DNA from 2 places in the Pseudoalteromonas sp. Ld19 genome. Region 2 is predicted to be linked to the other one. Evidence: riboswitches for the same ligand, from Rfam matches in the RefSeq annotation. Region 2 holds a riboswitch; the other holds the start of a gene.
What was found. A riboswitch is a leader RNA that binds a small molecule or an ion and turns the genes downstream of it on or off. The one in region 2 is predicted to bind lysine.
Positions count from the first base shown of each region.

Region 1: linked by a shared signal. The riboswitch ahead of lysC (lysine-sensitive aspartokinase 3) and the one ahead of dapA (4-hydroxy-tetrahydrodipicolinate synthase) in region 2 are both predicted to bind lysine.

Region 1 covers NZ_JBISHA010000021.1:164,283-174,724, forward strand. The annotation lists gene ACJJVZ_RS12680 (hypothetical protein) at 1-687, opposite strand, end outside; gene sbcB (exodeoxyribonuclease I) at 947-2,392, shown strand; gene ACJJVZ_RS12690 (NAD(P)-dependent oxidoreductase) at 3,015-3,896, opposite strand; gene ACJJVZ_RS12695 (glutathione peroxidase) at 4,018-4,578, shown strand; gene ACJJVZ_RS12700 (2-hydroxyacid dehydrogenase) at 4,660-5,640, shown strand; gene ACJJVZ_RS12705 (sodium-dependent transporter) at 5,736-7,058, opposite strand; gene ACJJVZ_RS12710 (4'-phosphopantetheinyl transferase family protein) at 7,198-7,956, shown strand; gene lysC (lysine-sensitive aspartokinase 3) at 8,016-9,419, opposite strand; lysine riboswitch at 9,495-9,667, opposite strand; gene nhaD (sodium:proton antiporter NhaD) at 9,769-10,442, opposite strand, start outside.
Region 2 covers NZ_JBISHA010000024.1:53,811-64,252, reverse strand. The annotation lists gene ACJJVZ_RS19085 (hypothetical protein) at 1-407, opposite strand, end outside; gene ACJJVZ_RS19080 (phospholipase A) at 688-1,722, opposite strand; gene ACJJVZ_RS19075 (succinylglutamate desuccinylase/aspartoacylase family protein) at 2,100-3,221, opposite strand; gene ACJJVZ_RS19070 (PLP-dependent decarboxylase) at 3,227-4,432, opposite strand; gene ACJJVZ_RS19065 (2,3,4,5-tetrahydropyridine-2,6-dicarboxylate N-succinyltransferase) at 4,432-5,172, opposite strand; gene dapA (4-hydroxy-tetrahydrodipicolinate synthase) at 5,188-6,072, opposite strand; lysine riboswitch at 6,202-6,402, opposite strand; gene ACJJVZ_RS19055 (DNA-3-methyladenine glycosylase I) at 6,594-7,289, shown strand; gene ACJJVZ_RS19050 (protein adenylyltransferase SelO) at 7,301-8,710, shown strand; gene ACJJVZ_RS19045 (OmpA family protein) at 8,937-10,001, shown strand.

The DNA of each region.
Region 1 (10,442 bases), on a different contig from region 2:
TAAAGTTACTATTTCATCTGGAATGAACACTTCTTGGCGTTTTTTACTTATAAACAATAACCCCATGTCCCTCAGACTATTTAAAGCATCCAGCACTCCATTTTTAGGAATAACATCGACTAAATGCTCTACAGCAGCGCATTCATCTGTTGTTAAATTCAACTCATCTGCAAGCACATTCAGAATGCTTCGCTCATCGTCAGTTACTTTAGCATCGCGATTATTCTTTTCATCATTAAAGTATGCTTCTTTCATGCATGCATGATAAATTTTCAAGGCCCGATTTCTTTCTAAAATGCTTTCAGTTGAATTTTGTTGAATATAATCTTTAAGCTCTTTTGAGAGCCTTGATAACTCAGCCCACTCTTTCTCATAAAGCGATTCAATCCAGCTAATTCGAGCAACTCCATTCCCGTCACGACTCAAAATATTAACTAGCAAGTTGAGTTGTGCTGTACTCATTAATATTTGATCTTTTACAGAGCATTTAAAAAAATCTCTGACCGTATGGAATAATTGGGTAATTTCGCTACCAGATGCGTTTTTAATTTGACCGTCAATGTTGTCTATTGTTTTAGCTAGTTTTTTATTATTCTTAGCAGCATCAGAACAAAGGCGGTCGAGACACGAAATGAATTTAGATTTTTCGACTTGGTTAACAATTGATAAAACTTGATTGAGTTTCATTTTTACAGAGTCCTTTCATATAATATGATTACAAATGTAACAGTTAATTTTATTCGCAGCAATAAAGCCCACTTTTGAATTACTTAATTAAGTATAGGTAAGCTCTAGCCCTCAAAATTCAAAAAGCCTAACTAACACCTCATTTCTCACCCAAACCTATAAACTCCCTCGCTCATATGCCATAATCTAAATAATTCATTATTTTAGTAACTTGGCGCGTATTTAGACGCTTTTAAGTTAACTACTCAGGGTTTTCAGCATGGCATATCAAGAGCAAAATCAAGCGACAATCTATTTTCACGACTACGAGACTTGGGGGGCGAGCCCTCAAAAGGATAAGCCGAGCCAATTTGCGGGTATTCGTACCGATCTTGATTTAAATATTATTGGCGAGCCGCTTATTGAATATTGCAAGCCGCAAGCCGATTACTTACCTCACCCTGAGGCGTGTTTAATTACGGGTATTACGCCACAAGTGGCGATGAAAAAAGGCTTGGTGGAGGCCGAGTTTATAGCAAAAATTCATGCCGAATTTAGTGTGCCAAACACCTGTGTTGCCGGTTACAACAGTATTCGGTTTGATGACGAAGTAAGCCGTTATAGCTTTTACCGTAATTTTTACGACCCGTACGAGCGCGAATATAAAAACAATAATAGCCGCTGGGATATTATTGATTTGGTCCGTGCTTGTTACGCGCTGCGACCTGAAGGCATTGAATGGCCGTTAAAAGAAGATGGCAGCCCAAGCTTTAAGCTAGAGCATTTAACGGTAGCTAATGGTATTGAACACGCTGCGGCGCACGATGCACTAAGCGATGTAACCGCCACTATTGCATTGGCTAAATTAATAAAAGAAAAACAACCAAAGCTGTATAACTTCTTTTTTGGGCTGCGTAATAAAAAAGCGCTCGCTGAATTGGTTGATGTATTTAACATGACCCCGCTGGTGCATACCTCGTCGCGCATACCTGCAACACAAGGCTGTACAAGCTGGGTTGCACCAATGAGCTTTCATCCGGTAAATAAAAACGCGGTTATTTGTTTTGATTTAACTCAAAGCCCGCAAGTACTCATTGATTTAAACGTAGAAGAATTACGCAAACGCTTATACACCAAACGTGTAGATTTAGCCGAGGACGACTTACCTGTTGGTTTAAAATTAGTGCATTTAAACAAGTGCCCTATTTTAGCCCCAGCTAAAACATTATTGCCTGAAAACGCCGCACGTCTTGGGATTGACCGCGAGCAGTGCTTAGCTAACTTAGCTATTTTAAAAGCCAATACCGAGCTTCGCGATAAAGTAACCGAAGTGTTTAACGAAAAAGGCGATTACAGCGCAACCACTAACGTTGATTACTTACTTTACGATGGTTTTACAAGCCATGCCGACAAGGCTAAATTTGCGATTATTCGTGATGCAAAACCAGACGAATTAGCTGGGTTGAAGTTAGACTTTGAAGATAAAAAGTTTAATACGTTGTTGTTTAGATACCGCGCCCGTAACTGGCCTGAAACGCTAAACCAGCAAGAGCTTGACCAATGGCGCCAGTATTGCCAAAACAAGTTAATGCACGGGGAAGATCAACCGTCGATTAACGCGCAAGATTTTATGATCACCCTTGAAAATTTAGCGCATGAACATGACGACAGCGAAAAAAATCTGACTATTTTAAAGGCGCTGTATAACTACGCACAAAGCATGTGATTCGGTGTAGACGTGCTTATACAACGCATATAAAAACGCGACGCTATAGTAATTTAAGCGTCGCGTTTTTTGTTTGAATTTTTATGGGCTTCGCCCATCACGCAAGTAAGCTTTGCGTCTACAAGTAAAAATCACAGCTACACTTTGGCGGTAGACGTCGAGCTTGCTCACGTGAAAAGCACAGCTTTTAATATCTTTATTATTTTATAAACTGTGTTTTTATATGTAAGCAAGCTTCGCGTCTACAAGTAAAAAACACAGCTACACTTTGGCGGTAGACGTCGAGCTTGCTCACGTGAAAAGCGCAGCTTTTAATATCTTTATCATTTTAAAAACTACGTTTTTATACGCAAGCAAGCTTCGCGTCTACAAGTAAAAATCATAACTACACTTTGGCAGTAGACGTCGAGCTTGCTCACGTAAAAAGTGCGGCTTTTAATATCTTTACCATTTTAAAAACTACGTTTTTATACGCAAGTAAGCTTTGCGTCTACAAGTAAAAATCACAGCTACACTTTGGCGGTAGACGTCGAGCTTGCTCACGTGAAAAGCGCAGCTTTTAATGTCTTTATCATTTTAAAAACTGCGCTTTTATACGCAAGCAAGCTTGCCGTCTACAGCGTTACTTTTTATGTAATGCTTCAATACGTGCTAACAAGCTCGAGGTGTCGTACCTGCCGCCGCCAAGTGCTTGCACATCGGCGTAGTATTGATCGACCGTTGCGGTCATTGGTAAAGTAGCGCCGTTGTTTTTAGCTTCATCGAGCGCAATGCCTAAATCTTTACGCATCCAATCTACGGCAAAGCCAAACTCATATTCCCCTGCCCACATTGTTTTGTAGCGGTTTTCCATTTGCCACGAACCGGCTGCGCCTTTAGATATTGTCTCTATTACTTTTTCACCATCAAGCCCTGCTTGTTTGGCAAAATGTAAGCCTTCGGCTAACCCTTGTACTGCGCCCGCAATACAAATTTGATTAACCATTTTGCATAATTGACCCGAGCCAACGCCGCCTAGTAATTGACTAAAACGGCTAAACGCCGCCATAACTGGCTGCACTTTAGCAAATACGGCTTCACTACCACCCGCCATAACCGTTAATACGCCATTTTCGGCGCCAGCTTGCCCGCCCGAAACTGGTGCATCTATAAAGTCGATATTTTGTAGTTCAGCTTTTGCAGCCACTTCGCGTGCTACTTCGGCAGAGGTTGTAGTGTGATCAACCAAAACAGTGTGCGGCAGCATGCCTGCTAACACGCCGTCGTCGCCATACACTACTGAGCGTAAGTCGTCATCGTTACCAACACACATAAATACGATGTCGGCATTGCTGGCAGCTTCGCGCGGGGTGGGTGCAAAGCTTCCTGAATGTTCTGCAGTCCACGCTTGTGCTTTAGCTTGCGTGCGGTTATAAACGCATACGCTGTGCCCTGCTTTTGCTAAATGCCCCGCCATTGGGTAACCCATTACGCCTAAACCTATAAATGCGACTTTCATTGACATAAAAATGACCTATTTAACTGATAACTTAGAAACTAGGCCTCGATTATGTCAACCGGCTGATAAAAAAGCGAATGAAAGTCTTTATAAAATTTCCTTGATTGGAAAGGTAAGCAGGTAACCTATGGACAGTATTTATCAATTCAATGCACCACTTTACAACAGCGAAAATTTTTCTCTTAGCCAGCTACAGGGAAAAACCATCCTCATTGTAAATACAGCAAGTAAATGTAATTTTTCAGTGCAATTAAGTGCGCTTGAAAGGCTGTATCAACAATATAAAAGCAGCGGATTTACCGTATTGGCATTTCCATGCAATCAATTTGGTCAAAATGAGCCCCTTGATAACTTGGCGATTAAAGACTTTTATCAAGCACAATTTGATGTGTCGTTTGAAATATTTGGTAAGGTTATGGTAAACGGACCTGAAACCCATCCGTTGTTTAATTATTTGAAATCGCATACGCGCGGTATTTCACAAAACCGTGCTGTTAAATGGAACTTCACTAAGTTCTTAATTAACTCGCAAGGACAACTTGTAGCACGTTACGCACCCCGCACCAAGCCAGAAACGCTCAAGCAAGTCATCGAAAGCAATTTACATCAAGCAGGGAAATTAAGCGCAGCAAAAAATGAAAAAAAACCATCCGCTTCAATTCCTTTATTCACTTCGCTTAAGGCTTAATACCAACAGAGTTAATTAGGCACATTTTTGTAAAGTAGTTTAATGTTACTATGATCTTTCTTAAGCGCTGGAGCTATTACCATGAATATTGCTTTTTTTAGTACTCAAAAGTACGAACTGCCTTTTTTTGAACAAAGTACACGCGCTCACAGCGCTATAAAAATAACGTATTTTGAGCAAGCACTGAGCGAGCAAACGGCTATTTTAGCAAAAGGCTTTGATGCCATATGCGTATTTGTTAACGACTGCGTAAACGCCGCTGTTATTGAGCAGTTGGCAAACTTAGGCATAAATACTATTTTGCTGCGCTGTGCTGGATTTAATAATGTTGATTTACCAGTAGCAAAAGCACATAACTTAAATGTATTGCGCGTGCCAGCATACAGCCCCGAAGCTGTTGCCGAGCATTGTATCGCGCTCATGCTAACACTTAGCCGCAAAACGCATAAAGCGTATAACCGCGTACGCGAAGACAACTTTGATTTAAACGGATTGCTTGGTTTTAACTTGCACAATAAAACAGTGGGTATTGTTGGCTGCGGCAAAATTGGCCTTGCGCTGTGTAACATATTAAATGGCTTTGGTGCCAAAGTATTAGTGTGCGATCCCTGCGCGCAACCTGGCAATTACACCATTACCGATTTAGATTCGCTGCTAACTCAAAGCGATATTATCTCACTGCACTGCCCACTAACGGCTCAAACTCACCATTTAATAAATGATGAAGCATTTAATAAAATGAAACCAGGCGTTATGCTCATTAACACCTCACGCGGCGCATTACTAAATAGCAAAGCGTGTATTAATGCGCTAAAAACTAAAAAACTAGGTTATTTAGGGCTCGATGTTTACGAGCAAGAATCAGAGCTGTTTTTTAAAAATCACAGCGACGAAATAAACCAAGACGATATATTCTCGCGCTTAGTGAGTTTTAAAAATGTTTTAATAACAGGTCATCAGGGCTTTTTTACGCAAGAAGCACTTACCGAAATAGCAAACATAACCCTACTTAACGCGCTTGAAGTAAATGAAGGTAAACCTCTAACTAATGAAGTTTTATAAAGACCTTGGCTATACCTAAATAACAGGCACAAAAAAAGCGAAGTGCGTTTTAAACTCACTTCGCTTTATTAATTTATTTTAGGGCTTAGATAAAATCAACCAAACGCGACGTTCGCAAACACTAAAGTCATTAATATTGGGCAAACAAAACGTATATATTGAGCAAACCAATAATGTACACCAGTTGTTGCTTGATGTAATTTATTGCCACGCTGCCACATCCACCCTACTGTAATAAAGTAAAACAAGCCCATAAGCGGCAATTGGTATTGAGTGAATAGCATAATGACTAAGCCAAATAACCAGTCAAAATTTAATATAATCGCACTTGCACACACAAGCACAACGGCGCTAACTGCCCATGTAGCTTTGCTGCGGCTAACACTGTGATTTTCGACTAAAAATGCTACCGGAATTTCAGTGGTTGAAATAGTTGACGTAACCGATGCTATCGACATTAATACAAAGAATAATAAGCCCACTAATAAGCCAACTTCGCCCATCGCACTGAATAGCTGCGGTAAAATAGCAAAAATAAGTTGCCCTTCGCCAATCAGTTTACCATCGTTAAATACTTCAACGCCGTTACTTTGCGCTACATAAATAGCCGGCACAATTAATAAACCCGCTAAAAACGCGACACTTGTATCAAGCAAAGCAACACTTACGGTAAGCTTTGGTAAGTTGGCACCTGGCTGTAAATACGAGCCATAAATCATCATGCAACCCACACCTAGTGAGAGCGAAAAGAACGCTTGTCCCATTGCCGCAATAATTAAATCAGGGTCGAATATTTGGCTAAAATCAGGAATTAAATACGCAGCAAAGCCTTCGCTTGCGCCTTCAAGCGTTGCAATGTAAGCAATTAAACTTATAAGTAGCACTAATAAAAGCGGCATTAAACGGCGCGACCAGGTTTCGATTCCCGACTTAACACCTTTTAAAATAATGCTGGCGGTTAAAACAAGCATAAGCGGCGTAAATACAAAATTACGCAGCACTGAGTCACTATGTAAAAATTCGCTTGCCCCTGTGAAACCTAAAAAGGTTGTTATGGGTTCAATAGCGTACGAGAGCATCCACCCTGCCACTATTGAGTAAAAACTGAGCATAACAACTGCGCCGGCAAGGCCAATATACCCTGCTGCTGCACCTACTTTGCGATTAGTGTTTTGCCATGCATCGCCCAACGCTCTTACAGGATTAGCTTGCGCGTTATGCCCTAAATACAGTTCGGTATACAGCGCCGGAAGCGCAAGTAAAAATATTACGATAAAGTAAACCAGTAAAAATGCGCCGCCACCATGATTGGCTGCTTGCGTAGGAAAACCCCAAATATTACCTAAACCGACTGCTGCGCCAGCAGCCGCTAAAACAAAACCAAGTCGGCTTTGAAACCCATCACGCACTTGTGCCATACATCTACAAATCTGTTATTATTTTGATTATTGTGAATTAAACCATATTTCATGCCAGCTGAGTAATAAAATTGCTCGTTGTATAAATAAGCACTGTTAACCGCTCATAATTACAGCGGCTCACTCACTTTAAGCATTTATGACCACACATTATTTTGAAAACACATTAAGCATTACCTCAACTCAATTGGCGAAGTTACCGTTAGCTAATCACAGTATTTTACTCTTTAATGCTAAAACACTTGAGCTTAGTGACTTTAATTTGCCTGATTGCTTAAGCTCATTTGAGCTATCAGTTATAAACCGTAGAAAAAGCCCGCAAGCTAAGCAAGAATATTTAGCTTCGCGGTTATTGTTAAAACACCTTATTAAAATAACGCAGCCGCAATATGTGCTCGTAGCGCTTAATAAAATGAGTACAGAATTTGACGAGACAAGCTCAAAACTGAAAATACACGTGGGTGATGATGTTATTAATACCTGTATTTCGCATTCGCATGGTTTAGTTGGGGTCGCGCTTAACCTTGATAAAAGTGAATTTGGTTTTGATATTGAAAAAGTAAGCTTAAAGCGCCCATTTGAAAAACTCGCCAAGCATTTTTATCATAATGATGAAATTACACTTATCACTAAGTCTACCAAAATCCAAACCCAAGCAGATACATTTTTTAGAATTTGGACATTAAAAGAGTCACTTGCTAAGGCCACCAGCCGCCCCATTGCAAAGCTACTTAGCCCTAATGTGTTTGACGAATTAAATAGTGCAAAGCTGAGTGCTAGCAGCAATCGCGTTGCGGTAACTAATAGTAGAGAGAGCAATGTTTGTTTTGATGTAAGTGTGGTGCATAAAAAAAGCATCGACTGGCGATGCTTTTTATTAAGTGACTTTGTTAATTAATTTTGTTAACTGATTTTACTAGGTAATTTTACTAGTTGATTTTCCTGAATAACCGTTACTTACGCAGCAAAATCATTTTCTAATAAACGGCTATGAATAGATTGCACTACGTTATCTGACTCAGTTTGCTCTACTAAAAAGCACAAGTTGTGTTTACTCGCACCGTGACAAATTAATCGAATATTAAAGTCTTTTAGTACACTCATTAAGTTCATTTCGTGTTGGCGTAATTGAATCTCAGAGCCAATAAGTGCCACCAATGTTAGGTTATTTTCTACCGACACATGGCAAAACTCTGCAAGCTTATCTAGGCATTCTTGATCAAGCTCTGGGCGCGAGGCGTTTTGCGCGTTATCAAGCGTTATGGCTACGCTGATTTCTGAGGTGGTAACCAAATCTACCGATATATTGTATTCGCTTAATAGCGTAAATACGCGGGCTAAAAAGCCGCTTGCTAGGAGCATTTCTGGGCTTTTAAGGGTAAGCAATATTTGATTTTTGCGTTGTGTTACTGCGCGTATACCTGGTTGTTGCGACTTTTCGCGCTCAATCCATGTACCACCACGTTCTGGCTCGCGGCTCGAACCAACAAATACGTTAATGTGACTACGGCTTGCGGGTAAAATAGTTGCGGGGTGCAATACTTTTGCACCAAAGGTCGCCATTTCAGCGGCTTCGTCAAAGCTTAAGCGTGCAATTGGTGTCGCTTTTGCGCACAAACGCGGATCGGTGCTAAAAATACCCACAACGTCAGTCCAAATATGCACGCTTTTAGCATTAATTGCTTCAGCCAATAGTGCTGCACTGTAGTCTGAACCACCTCGTCCTAGCGTTGTGGTTTGGCCGTACTCGTCACTGCCAATAAAGCCCTGAGTCACAATTACTTGAGCATCTAACAGCGGGATTAAATGTTCTCTAGCGGCTTGCGCTGTGGCTGCAACATTGGGTGTTGCTTTACCAAATTGGCTATCAGTTTTAAGCACCTTGCGCACATCAAAGCGATCTGCGTTTAAACCTTGTGAACGAAGCACCTGAGCAAACAAATACGACGACAAACGCTCACCAAAGCTAAGTAGCTCGTCGTGTTGTTGATCGGTTGTTAGTGACTCTTGAGCTAATGTTTGAAATGCCTTTAGGGTTTCGTTAAAGCCAACCGCTAAATCGGCATCTAGCGATAATTCATCTAAAATAGTGTGTTGAATAGCAAGCACGCCGTTTATGTGCTCTTGGCGCTCACTTGAGGTAATACTTGATTTACAAAGTGCAACTAAGTGGTTAGTTACGCCGGCACTGGCGCTCACGGCAACAATACGTACGCTTTTATCTGCAACAATAATTTCGCTACAGCGACTCATCGCTTCAAAGTTTGCAACACTGGTTCCGCCAAATTTGGCAACGATGTAATCTGATTTTGCGCTTAACTCTGTTTGAGGCACTGTTTGTGGCGCTGGTTGGGTAGTCATTTAGTCTCCTTTCGCGATATCCAAATCGCAATAAAACAAGAAGAACTTGGCAAAGGAATGCTTGAAGATAAGTCCACTGCCAGAAGCTCTCCACCTATATTGGTGACAGTTTTGAGGATTCAGCCCCATAAACCGAAAAACAATGACGACGTATCATTATTTTTCTCGGCGAGTACTTCCCTCCTTAATGATCATCGGCTCTCGTCGCCTACCATTAAGTACCTAAGTATCGCACCTCTTCTGAATGTTTTATTAACCAGTGGCTAATAAAACAAAACCCCACTAAGTAGCGGGGCTTTGAAAGTTATCGTTTAGACGTCTAGCTGTCAAGCATTTAATAATTTATGAGTTAAATAAAACTGCCCATATAATACGAGCCCGCATATCCAACCGTGTAACAAATTAATAAATGCAGCGATAAACGCAAGTAGCTCATAAAGGTAAGTGCTTTAACTTTGCTCATGGCAATAATGCCCGCAGCCGAGCCAATGATCAGCATTGAACCGCCCACGCCCGTTGCATAAGTAAACGACAACCAGTGTTGTTGGCTCATTACTATATCGGCTTTTAATAAAGCAGCAGTAAGCGGTACGTTATCGACCCCTGCTGATAATATGCCCATTAAGTAGTTTGCGTACTCGGGGGCCATTACCGTGTATAGATCGGTAAATTTACTTAGCATACCAATTTCTTTTAGTGCGCCAACAAGCAGCAGTACACCAACAAAAAATAACAATGTGTCGTATTCTATATCGCGAACAAAGTCGATTATGTCTTTGTTAATGTCTTTTTTGCGCATTAAAAATTGCGCGACTAAAAACATCACTGATAAGCCAAACAAAAAGGTAAGTAAAGGCGGTACGCTGTAAATTACACTCAGGGTAAGTGTGCTCACTACGGTAGATAAAAATATAACAGCAATGGTAATGTCGGTTTTTTCTATTCGGGTTTTACCCGCACCGGCAAACTCAACACGCCCTTTCATACCGATAGACAATAGCGCGGCTAGTAGCATAACACTTG
Region 2 (10,442 bases):
GCTAAATAGTAGTCGCGAGCATCGTGCACAAGTGATGCAACATCTAAAGCAATATTAGAACCACAACGCCCTAAACCAATTAAACAAACAGATGGAAAGTTAGGTTTATCACCACCACTGTCCATATTTTCATAGCTTTCTGGGTATACAGAGGCTCTTAATTTATCTAGATGGCTTAGAATTTTATTGATATCTTTTTCTGTAAAGTATTGGTATTCGCTATCAAATATAGGGGAGGGTTCAGAAGCTTCTGCGGGCTTGTTTTTTACAATAATATCAAATTCATCAGATGGCTGAGGTTTAGTGGGCGCAACTTTAGGTCTAACTGCGGGGTTGTTCAGTGATGGTTTACTGGCAGTTGCTTTAGCCGCTACTGATTTAGTTTGCGTTGTTTTATTAATTGGCATTGCGCACCCTTATAACTTTATATTCCATTCATTCAATTATTTAACTATAGTAGAATGGTGAAAAACTGCGCAATTATCCAGCAATTAAATAAAGAGTTGTTTGAAATAAGAGTTGTGATTAAGAAAGGTTGTTTGGATGTTTTTTGGGTGAATAGAGGCTGGGCTCAATGATTAAAGCATCATAAGTAGCAGTAAGATTGATCTCATTTTTAAAAATATTACCCGTTTATACAAGTGATAAACGGGTAATATTTATTTTTGATTAAGGGCGAATACTTATTTAAAGTAAATCTGTCAGCAAGATACCCACGCCAATACGTTCTATATCAGTGTTATAATCTATTAAGCTCTCGCCATAACCATTAAAGTATTGTGCGTAACCACGTACACGACCCCAGAGTGGGAATGACCAATCTAGTTGAATGGCACCACGATTATCTGAATTTAAGTTGTTACGTGTCATAAAGCTAAATTCATGATCATTAAGTCGATACGCACCGCTAAATTCAAAGTAACCCATGTATCGGTAAATATCTGGGTTATCGTCGCCTTTTGCTTCTAGAGCATTTTCTTTTTCATCCTCAGCTATGCGGTACCAAGGTTTAAAGCTAAAAACAAAGCCTTCATTTTCCCAAATGAAATTAGCATAAATACGATTCCATGAGCGAGAGTTTGGCTGACTGCGGCCATTTGATTGATGCGAAATACCTAAAGCAATTGCCATTTCGTCGCCCCAAGGAACGTTTTCTTGGTCGAGATAATTAACCCAAAATATTTCTGGTTCATAGTTGGTTTCACGAAATGGCGAAGAAATTTCTGAATTATAAAGCTGCCAATATGATTGCAGCGTAAAGCCAAAAAATATTGCTTGATCATCATCAGCAAAATCATCATAAAGCGGCACTTTAATAGATAGCTGATATTTTGCTTCTAAATGGTCAAGAGGTTCGCCATCTTCTTCGTCAGTTAGTTCATCAAAGCGATCAAAAGGACGACTGTTAGGATGTGAGACGTACGAAAGAGGTAAAATATAGTTGCGCTTATGTGGCGTAATTACATTTCTATTCTTTTTGCCGACTTCTTCACGTGCTTGGCGTTTATCAAGTGCGGTAAGTTGTTTTTCTTCTTCAAGAGCCGAACATTTTTTACGGAGGTCGTCCAGAGTTTGCTTTCCATCTCCGCCAATAACTTCGTTTAAAATACACTGTTTTACAAGCTCAATATTGTCGTCTTGCTCGTTTGTAGGGGCTTCTTCTTGTGCGAAGGCCGCGGTACTTATTAAAGCAGAAAGAGTGATCCAGTGGCGCCAGCTCATTGTAATTCCTTTGTGAGTTTGAGGGGGAGTTAGGTTAATTCAATTATAACGTCTTTTTACATATGTAACGGTGAACTTTTCCTGAATTTTTATTTAAATCCAAAAATATACGAATGCAAAGTAAATATAGATCAGAAAAAAAAGCGGCCTAGGCCGCTTTTTAATGCAAATTAACCATTTTAGTTAATTTATACCAATTTTATTAAAAACATGATCGTTCTAGCGTATTAAATAACTCACTAACGACGTTAAAAATTATTTATATAGAACAACCTGTATCATAATTTTAGCCTTGTTATTAAGCTATTTCCTTATCGCTATAATAGATCACTAATTTAATGCAATTGGTATTACTCTCACGCAATGAGAAGGGTGAGCTAAAGCTCAAATATGTTAGTAAAAAACTTATAAAGCTCGGTACCTTGATTAACACTCGCTGAGGCAAAGTGCAAAATGGCAATTGCATCGCAATCTAGAGTAAGTGTCTGCAGTGGTTGCTCGCTTAAGTAGCGTTCCATCCGTAAAATATTAGCAATAGGCTCACCAGCTTTAATGTGCCCGCCAAGTGGTGCTATGTATTCAACCATACCGCCAATAGGGGCGTAATAAACAAAGTAGTCGTCTAAATTACACGCATAACGAGTTATATCGGCTGGAGTATGCATTGCATTTTGTAATACGCCTTTGTGGTTTAAGTAACTTAAAATACTGTTTGCATCGTTTAGTGCTTCTTTTAAATCTATTTTTTCTTGGCTGCCTAGCTCTACCGTAAATGCTTCTACAGGTATTGATAATTCGCGACCTTGCCCGCTAAGTGCATCACTTAAATGCCACCATGGGCAAAAGTTAGCTTCGTCCATAGCGCCGTCAAAATCACTAGGTATAAGCAGTACATGTTCAATATTAAAGTAACGCGCGCTGTCGGTTGCATAGATTGGGCAGTACAAATGCTTGCTTGAAATAGGACCCGTGTGTAAATCGAGTACTATATCAGCCTGATGAGCGAGCTTTTGTAGGTTCAGCGCAATGCGCTTACCCGTATTAAGTAAATAAGCAGGGCCGTTAAGTTTGCTGTCTACTTCGTCAATAAGCGCCTGTTTAAAGTTACTTTTTAATGTAGCGTCGTCATACTGAGTATGATTTTGTGCAAACTGCGTCACTAAATTTTTATTGTAGTGGTACATGCGATTCCAATTAGTACCTGTAATCGGATCGAACCTGCCAAGGGTAAACTCGCCCGACTTTTGATTACAACCAATCGGATTTGCATAAGGCACTAATGTAATGTCGCCATTAAGGTTTAGGTATTTTAATTGCTCAAGTAGTTGAAAAATTACCGCGTTACCTTGCACTTCAGCGCCATGCATATTGGCCTGAATGTAAACACTTGGCCCTGTGCCATCGCCTTTTAAACGATATACAGGAATTGTAAGCGGTAAGCCGTTTGCAACTTCCCCTACTACAATGTTCTCTTGGCTGATGTGGGTTGTATTACTCATACTTATTACCTTAAATAATGACTGGCATTTTCAGCTTGGCGAACACAGGTAAGTTCACCGTTTTGCAGGGTATACTCGGCGGCTAGCTCATGGCATAAAAAATACGGCATACTTTCGCTAAAGCCGTAGGCGCCGCATTGGCTAAACACAAGCCAGTCGTGCTCATTTAAATCGCTTGGCAGGTTATGTTTACCTAAGCAATCAAGCGCTGTACAAAGTGGCCCGTATAAAGTGACCGCTTGAGCTTTAGCACTGGATTCACGTAGTAATGCAGCAGGAAAGTCTTGGCTGGTAACAGCGGGGCGTAATAAATGATTTATACCGCCACTTAAAATAACTTGTTGTTGATTATAGTTTTGTTTGCGCTCTACTACTGGGTTTGCGTAATGACCACATTCGCCAACGGCATAGCGGCCAAGTTCCATCCATAACTCTTCTACACCCGCATCACTTTTAATTTTAGCGAGCGCAGCAATTAAGTCATCCCAATCAAGTATTGTTTCGCTTTGTGTATAGGGAATGCCTAAACCACCACCTAAATCGAGAATTTTAAGGCTAATATTTAAATCGCCGGAAAGTTTGCTAAGTGGTGCAATCATTTGTGACCACAATTCGCTTAGCTTTTGCGTGCTAAGCATATTGCCCCATTGAAAAATATGTAAGCCATCAAATTTAAGTGCAGGGTAGTCGGCTACATTGAGTGCTTGCCACTCATCACAACCCAAACCAAATGGCGTAATGCTATCACCACCCAGTGGGTTCTTTTCACCTTCAGGCCAACGTAATTGCACACGGAGTAATATTTGTAACTGCGTATTTTGCAGTTGCGCTTGTTGGTTTAACCAACGGACTTGATTGAGGCTCTCAGCTACAAATATACGTACGCCGCGCTCAATAAAGTGTTTAATTTGTTTAGGGCTTTTTGCAGGCCCTGTGTTGAGCACGCGCTGTGAGCGAATACCTTGTGCAAGTACTTGCTCAAGCTCACCTTTACTTGCTACGTCAAAATTAAAACCAGCGTTGTCTAAGCTTTGAATAACTTTAGACAGTGGGTTTGCTTTTACGGCGTACCACAGTTTTACATCGGTCTGCGCAACTAAACGCGCAAGATGCGTGTTTAGTCTATCTAAGTCGTAAACAAAAAAAGGTGTATCAAGTTGTTGTGTAATAGTATTTACAGCAGTTTTGATAGGCGTGCTTAAAAAGCTCATTATCGTAAAACCTCTTCAAGTAATAATGATGCATCGCTTTGTTCGTCACGGTATTTAACAATTAACGCACACGACATGCTTAGACCTTGCTCGCGTGCCCATTCGTTTGACGCAGGACGAGAGCCCGGTATTACAATGGCATATTCAGGAATAGGCTCGCCTTTATCTAGTTGGCGCTCGTTTACGCAGTCGTATACCGGAATAGTTGCTGATAAACGCACGCCAGGGGCAAGTACTGCGCCTTTTTTAATGACCACGCCTTCAACAATAATACAGCCAGCGCCAATAAATGCATCGTCTTCGACCACTACTGGGCTTGCACCAATTGGCTCAAGTACACCACCAAGCTGCACTGCAGCACTTAAATGTACGTTTTTACCTACTTGTGCACACGAGCCAACTAATGCATGGCTATCGACCATTGTGCCTTCGTCGATATATGCACCAATGTTTACATACGCTGGTGGCATAATAATGGTGCCTTTAGCCACATAAGCACCACGGCGAACACTCGAGCCACCCGGTACCATACGCACGCCATCGTCAGTACTAAACTCTTGTGGAGCTAAGTTATGTTTATCAACAAAGCCGCCTGCAAACTCAGTATTAGTGCCATTTTTAAAGGCTTCTAAAATGCCTTGCTTTACTTCTACGTTAGCTTGCCATTGGCCGCTTTCGTTTTGTGATGCTGCGCGTACTGCGCCCGATTCTAAATTATTTAATAGTTCTAACCAGCTCATTATAAAAACCTGTATTTAATGCCAAGATAAAATGGTGTTGTTTGCAGTTGTGATGCAATCGGTTTGAGTTAACTCAAGATGTGTTAAAGGTGGACGAAGTTGTGGGCTGCTTAAGCGGCCTTGCAAATGCATCAATACCTTTACGGGAATGGGGTTTGCGACAGCAAATAGGCTATCAATAGCACTAGTCCACTGAGCAAATAAATTAGGATGTTGACCACTTAAACTACGTTTAACAAACTCGTGAGTTTGTGCGGGCCATGCGTTTGCAGCTACCGACACTAAACCTTTTGCGCCAGCTTGGGCAAAATAAGGCATTAGCGCATCGTCGCCACTAAATAAGGCTAAATTAGGCGCGGCTTGGCGATAAGCCTCAAACTGAGCAATATTGCCACTGGCTTCTTTTAACGCCCATAATTTTTTATGATTTTGTAAGTTAGTCACTGTTTGAACAGGAATACTGACACCACTGCGGCCCGGTACGTTATAAAGCATACACGGATGAGCACTTGCATCGAGTAGGCTTTCAAACCAATGAGTTTGACCTACAGCGCCGGGCTTTGCATAAAGCGGTGAGCCAAGTAAAAAGCTATGAATTGGGAGTGTATTACAGTAGTTAACCCACTCAATTTGTTGCTTTAAGTTACTACCGCCCACGGCAACCATAAGTGGTACACTTGGTTTTAGCTGGCATACGTGTTCAACAATGGCTTGTTGCTCGTTAAGCGTTAGTGCCAAACCTTCGCCCGTACTGCCAAGTAGTAAAATACCGTTATGTGCCGCTTCTTGATCGCTAACCAGTTTAGTTAACGTGTTGTAGTCAACATCGCCGTGTTGATCTAATGGCGTAACGAGCGCGGTCCATAATGTGTAGTCGTTTATATTGAAGTTATTGGTCATCTCTCACGAACTTATAAGTTATTCGAAGAGTTAAAAAGCTTTATGGAAGGAGCCGCATTAACCTCGTTCGAACTAATAATTCGAAGAGCGAATGGGCTTAAAATAATAGGGCGCATGGCCTTAATATTTAAGACCAGAAGCTCTCCACCAAACTAATAAGCTGCTTGTTATAAGCAGCTATTGGTGACAGTCGCTAGGGTTCAACCTAGTCGCCCGAAATAAACACCTCGCAAAAGTGATTACTTCTCGGCGTTAATTCCCCTCACGTATGCTCACTGGAGTTTGCGCTCCTAACATACGCTACCTGAATAACGCACCTCTTCTAGCCCTTTGCACCTGTTTGAAGGGTAAAACTTACAAACCTGTGCAATTTAAATAGGGTAATTGCAGCGATTAAAGCATTTTAGCCGTCTGGGTGTCAAGCGGCTAAATATAGATTAATTCATCGATAATGGGAGTGGTTACGTATTGGCTGCTTTTCTCGTACACTAGCAACATAAGTAGTGAGGTATTTAATTAGTATGGAAAAATTTAGCGATATTTATAAGCGAGCGGTAGAGCGAAAAGGCTCTGAAAAAATGCTTAAGTTATTACTTGCAAAACCGCTATCTAAAAAACAACTAAGCACGTTAAGTGACGACGATTGGCTGGAAGAATTTACTCGAAAAGTATTTCAAAGCGGCTTTTATTGGTCAGTCATTAATAATAAGTGGTCGGGATTTAGAGAGGTTTTTTGGGATTTTAGCGTTGATAAGTTATTAATGATGCCCCCCGATATGCTGGAACAAAAAGCAACGGATGAGCGTATTGTTCGTAACTATAAAAAAGTAAAAACAATTACTGAAAATGCTTACATGATCCACGAAATAGCACAAGAACATGGCAGTTTTAGCCAGTTTGTCGCTAATTGGCCAGCAGACAATATTATTGGTTTATGGGCGTATTTAAAAAAGCATGGCGCGCGTTTAGGCGGAAATACAGGGCCTTATGCGCTACGAGCACTTGGTAAAGATACTTTTTTACTATCACGCGATGTAGAGAATTATTTGCGTGCCCATAAAATTATAGATGGCGGCTTACAAACTAAAAAGTCATTGAGTGCAGCCCAAGCTTTTTTTAATGAAATGCAAAAGCAAAGTGGCTTAAGTATGCAAGAGCTGAGCTTAATTGTGGCCTATGGTGTAGGTGACAACCGCGTTGGTATAAGTCAGCAATAATAGGAATTACCATGAAATTAGTGCCAAGATATACGCAAATAGCCGAAAGCTTTGCGATAGAAGATTTCCCTGCAAGTGTTGCCTCTCCTCAGTTATTGCTGTGGAATGAGAGCTTAGCAAAAGAGTTTAATATTAACGTTGCTGCTGATTTACGTGCTAGCACTTTTAGCGGTAACGAAAAACAGGCAATTCCTGCAGTAGCACTTGGTTACTCTGGGCACCAATTTGGACATTTTTCACCACGTTTAGGCGATGGGCGAGCGCATTTACTGGGCGCTATTAATGATGATAAAAACCAATTGTGGGATATTCAACTAAAAGGCTCTGGTGCTACTCCTTATTCAAGAGGGGGTGATGGCAGTTGTGCACTTGGGCCCGCTATTCGTGAATACGTAATGAGCGAGGCAATGCATGCACTAGGCATTAAAACTACCCGATGTTTAGCCGTCGTTGGCAGTGGCGAAACGGTTTATCGCAACCCGCCACAAGCAGGCGCCATAGTGACTCGTTTAGCGACGAGCCATATTCGTGTTGGCTCGTTTCAATATTTAGCGACGCAAGGCGATGTTGAAGGACTTAAAAATTTAGCTGATTTAGCTATAGAGCGACATTACTCAGAAATAACTGGTACAGGATCGCAGCGCTATTTAGCATTTTTAGGCGCTGTGATTAAAAACCAAGTTAAGCTAGTTGTGAGCTGGATGCGTGTTGGCTTTATACATGGGGTTATGAATACAGATAATACGTTAGTGAGTGGAGAAACCATTGATTACGGCCCGTGTGCCATGATGAATAGCTTTGATTTTGATACTGTATTTAGCTCTATCGACAAACAAGGTCGCTATGCATTTGGTAATCAGCCAAATATGGCTAACTGGAATTGCGCCCGCTTAGCAGAGAGCTTAATACCACTAATTCATGACGATGATGAACAAGCGGTTTCATTAATGACGCCACATATTAATAGCTTTGCTGAACTGTTTAATATTGAATTTACAGCAATGTGGGCACAAAAATTAGGGTTGGCAAAAGCAGATATTGACGACAGTGATTTGATTGGTGAGCTATTAAAATTATTAAAGGACCATCAATTAGATTACACCAATACCTTTGATGCATTAACTGAATCATTGAAATATAAAGCGACAGTGCCAGACGTGCTAGCACAGTGGGCTATAAAGTGGCATCACCGCACTGATGAAAATAGCTATCAAACAATGCGCCAAGCTAACCCTAGAGCCATTCCACGAAATCACATCATCGAAAAAATAATTACCGAGTATAATGAATTTGGCTCAAGTGATGTGTTAAATCGCTTTACGAAAGTGATAAATAACCCATATTTAGCGAGTGAAGAATTATTAGAGTTCCAGGTTGTGCCAGAGAGTGACAATGGTTATCGCACTTTTTGTGGTACTTAATCATTGATTGTAAATGTAATGGCATGATTATAAAGAGCCATTTTTAATCGTAAACACGCCATCGCTAGGGTAAGCCATGTTCGAGTGGTATTATCCGATGCAATTAAAATAAACTTTGTTTTCGTTAAGTATCGATTAACAAAGGTTAAGGTAGTCTGTACAAAACTGGTTGAGCTAGAGTTTATTAGCTACAATTTATTAGTTGTTAAAAAATGGGAACAAAACAATGAAATTAAAATCACTTGCAATCGCAATTGCGCTAGCTGCAACTAGTGCATCTACATTTGCTGCAGATAAAGAAGAAGGCTTTTACATTGGTGCATTCGGTGATTACTACGATGCTTCATGGGAAAACATCCGCGCTCAAGCTGGCCTTGATATCAATGAATCGACTGGTTGGGGTGCCGAAGTAGGCTATCGTTTCAGTGATTACTGGAGTGCACGAATTGAATATGCAGACATGGATTTTAACGCTTTTGATAAAGTAAATGGTAACCGCAACAATGTTGACGGTGAGCGTTACGGCATTGACGGTTTGTACCACTTTAATGGCGGTCCTTTTTACGGTTTATTCGGTATTAAAGAAATTGACGTTGTTAAAGATAATACGTTTTTAAATGCAGGTGTTGGTTACCAACATTTCATCACAGACGGCTTATTTGTAAATGCAGAAACAGCTGTTTACCAAGGTCTTGATAAAGGTTATACAGATTTAGGCGCTAAAATTGGTATTAACTACTTATTTGGCCAAAACTCTGCACCTGCTGAGCCTGTTAAACCGGCACCAGAACCTGTAGTTGTTGAAGCACCAGTTTCAACTCCTGCTGATAGCGACAATGATGGTGTTGTTAATGCAGATGATAAATGTGCAAACACACCAATGACAGATGCAGTTGATAGCGATGGATGTACTTTATATGAAGAAGCTAAGGTAACGACTAGCTTATTAGTTACATTCCCACATGACTCTGCGATGGTTAAGCAACAATATTTTGACGACATTGCTGCGGTATCAAAGTTTTTGAAAGAGCATACAGAGACAACAGTATTACTTGAAGGTCATGCTTCAGCTGTTGGTGACGCAAGTTACAACAAAAAACTATCTAAAAAGCGTGCAGATGATGTTGCTGATGAGTTAGTTAAAGATGGTATTTCAAGAGATCGTATTAGTACTGTAGGCTACGGCGAAGAACGTCTTAAAAATACAGCTAATACTAAAGCTGCACACGCAGAAAACCGTCGTGTTGAAGCTCATGTATCAACTGTTGAGCGCGTAAAAGTTAAGCGTTAATAGTTAGAATTTAAGTTTTGTAAACCCAGCCACGCGCTGGGTTTTTTTATGCGTATATTAAAAGTAGGTAACGTTATAACAATGGAACTTTATCAATTTGAGGGATTAAACCTGACGCCTAACTGCGTTAAAATTTTCTGATATACAACTACATGGATGCGGATCAACTGTCGATAAACTATAAATAACCTGAACTCTGGATAATAAACCCATCTCGAGCAGCTATTTTCAACGCTAACTGCGTTGAATTTACTTGCAATAGACCCGCTATTGACGCGTAAATTCGCCTTGTTTTCACTGAAAATCTCTGACTAGAAAAAATAAATTTAAATATCACAATAATTCAATATGTTAGTAAATCCCTTAACCAGAGTTAAGGTTAAATAGCAATGATTCTTACTTAATAAACATTCATGAAAATAGATTTTAACCTAACCACTA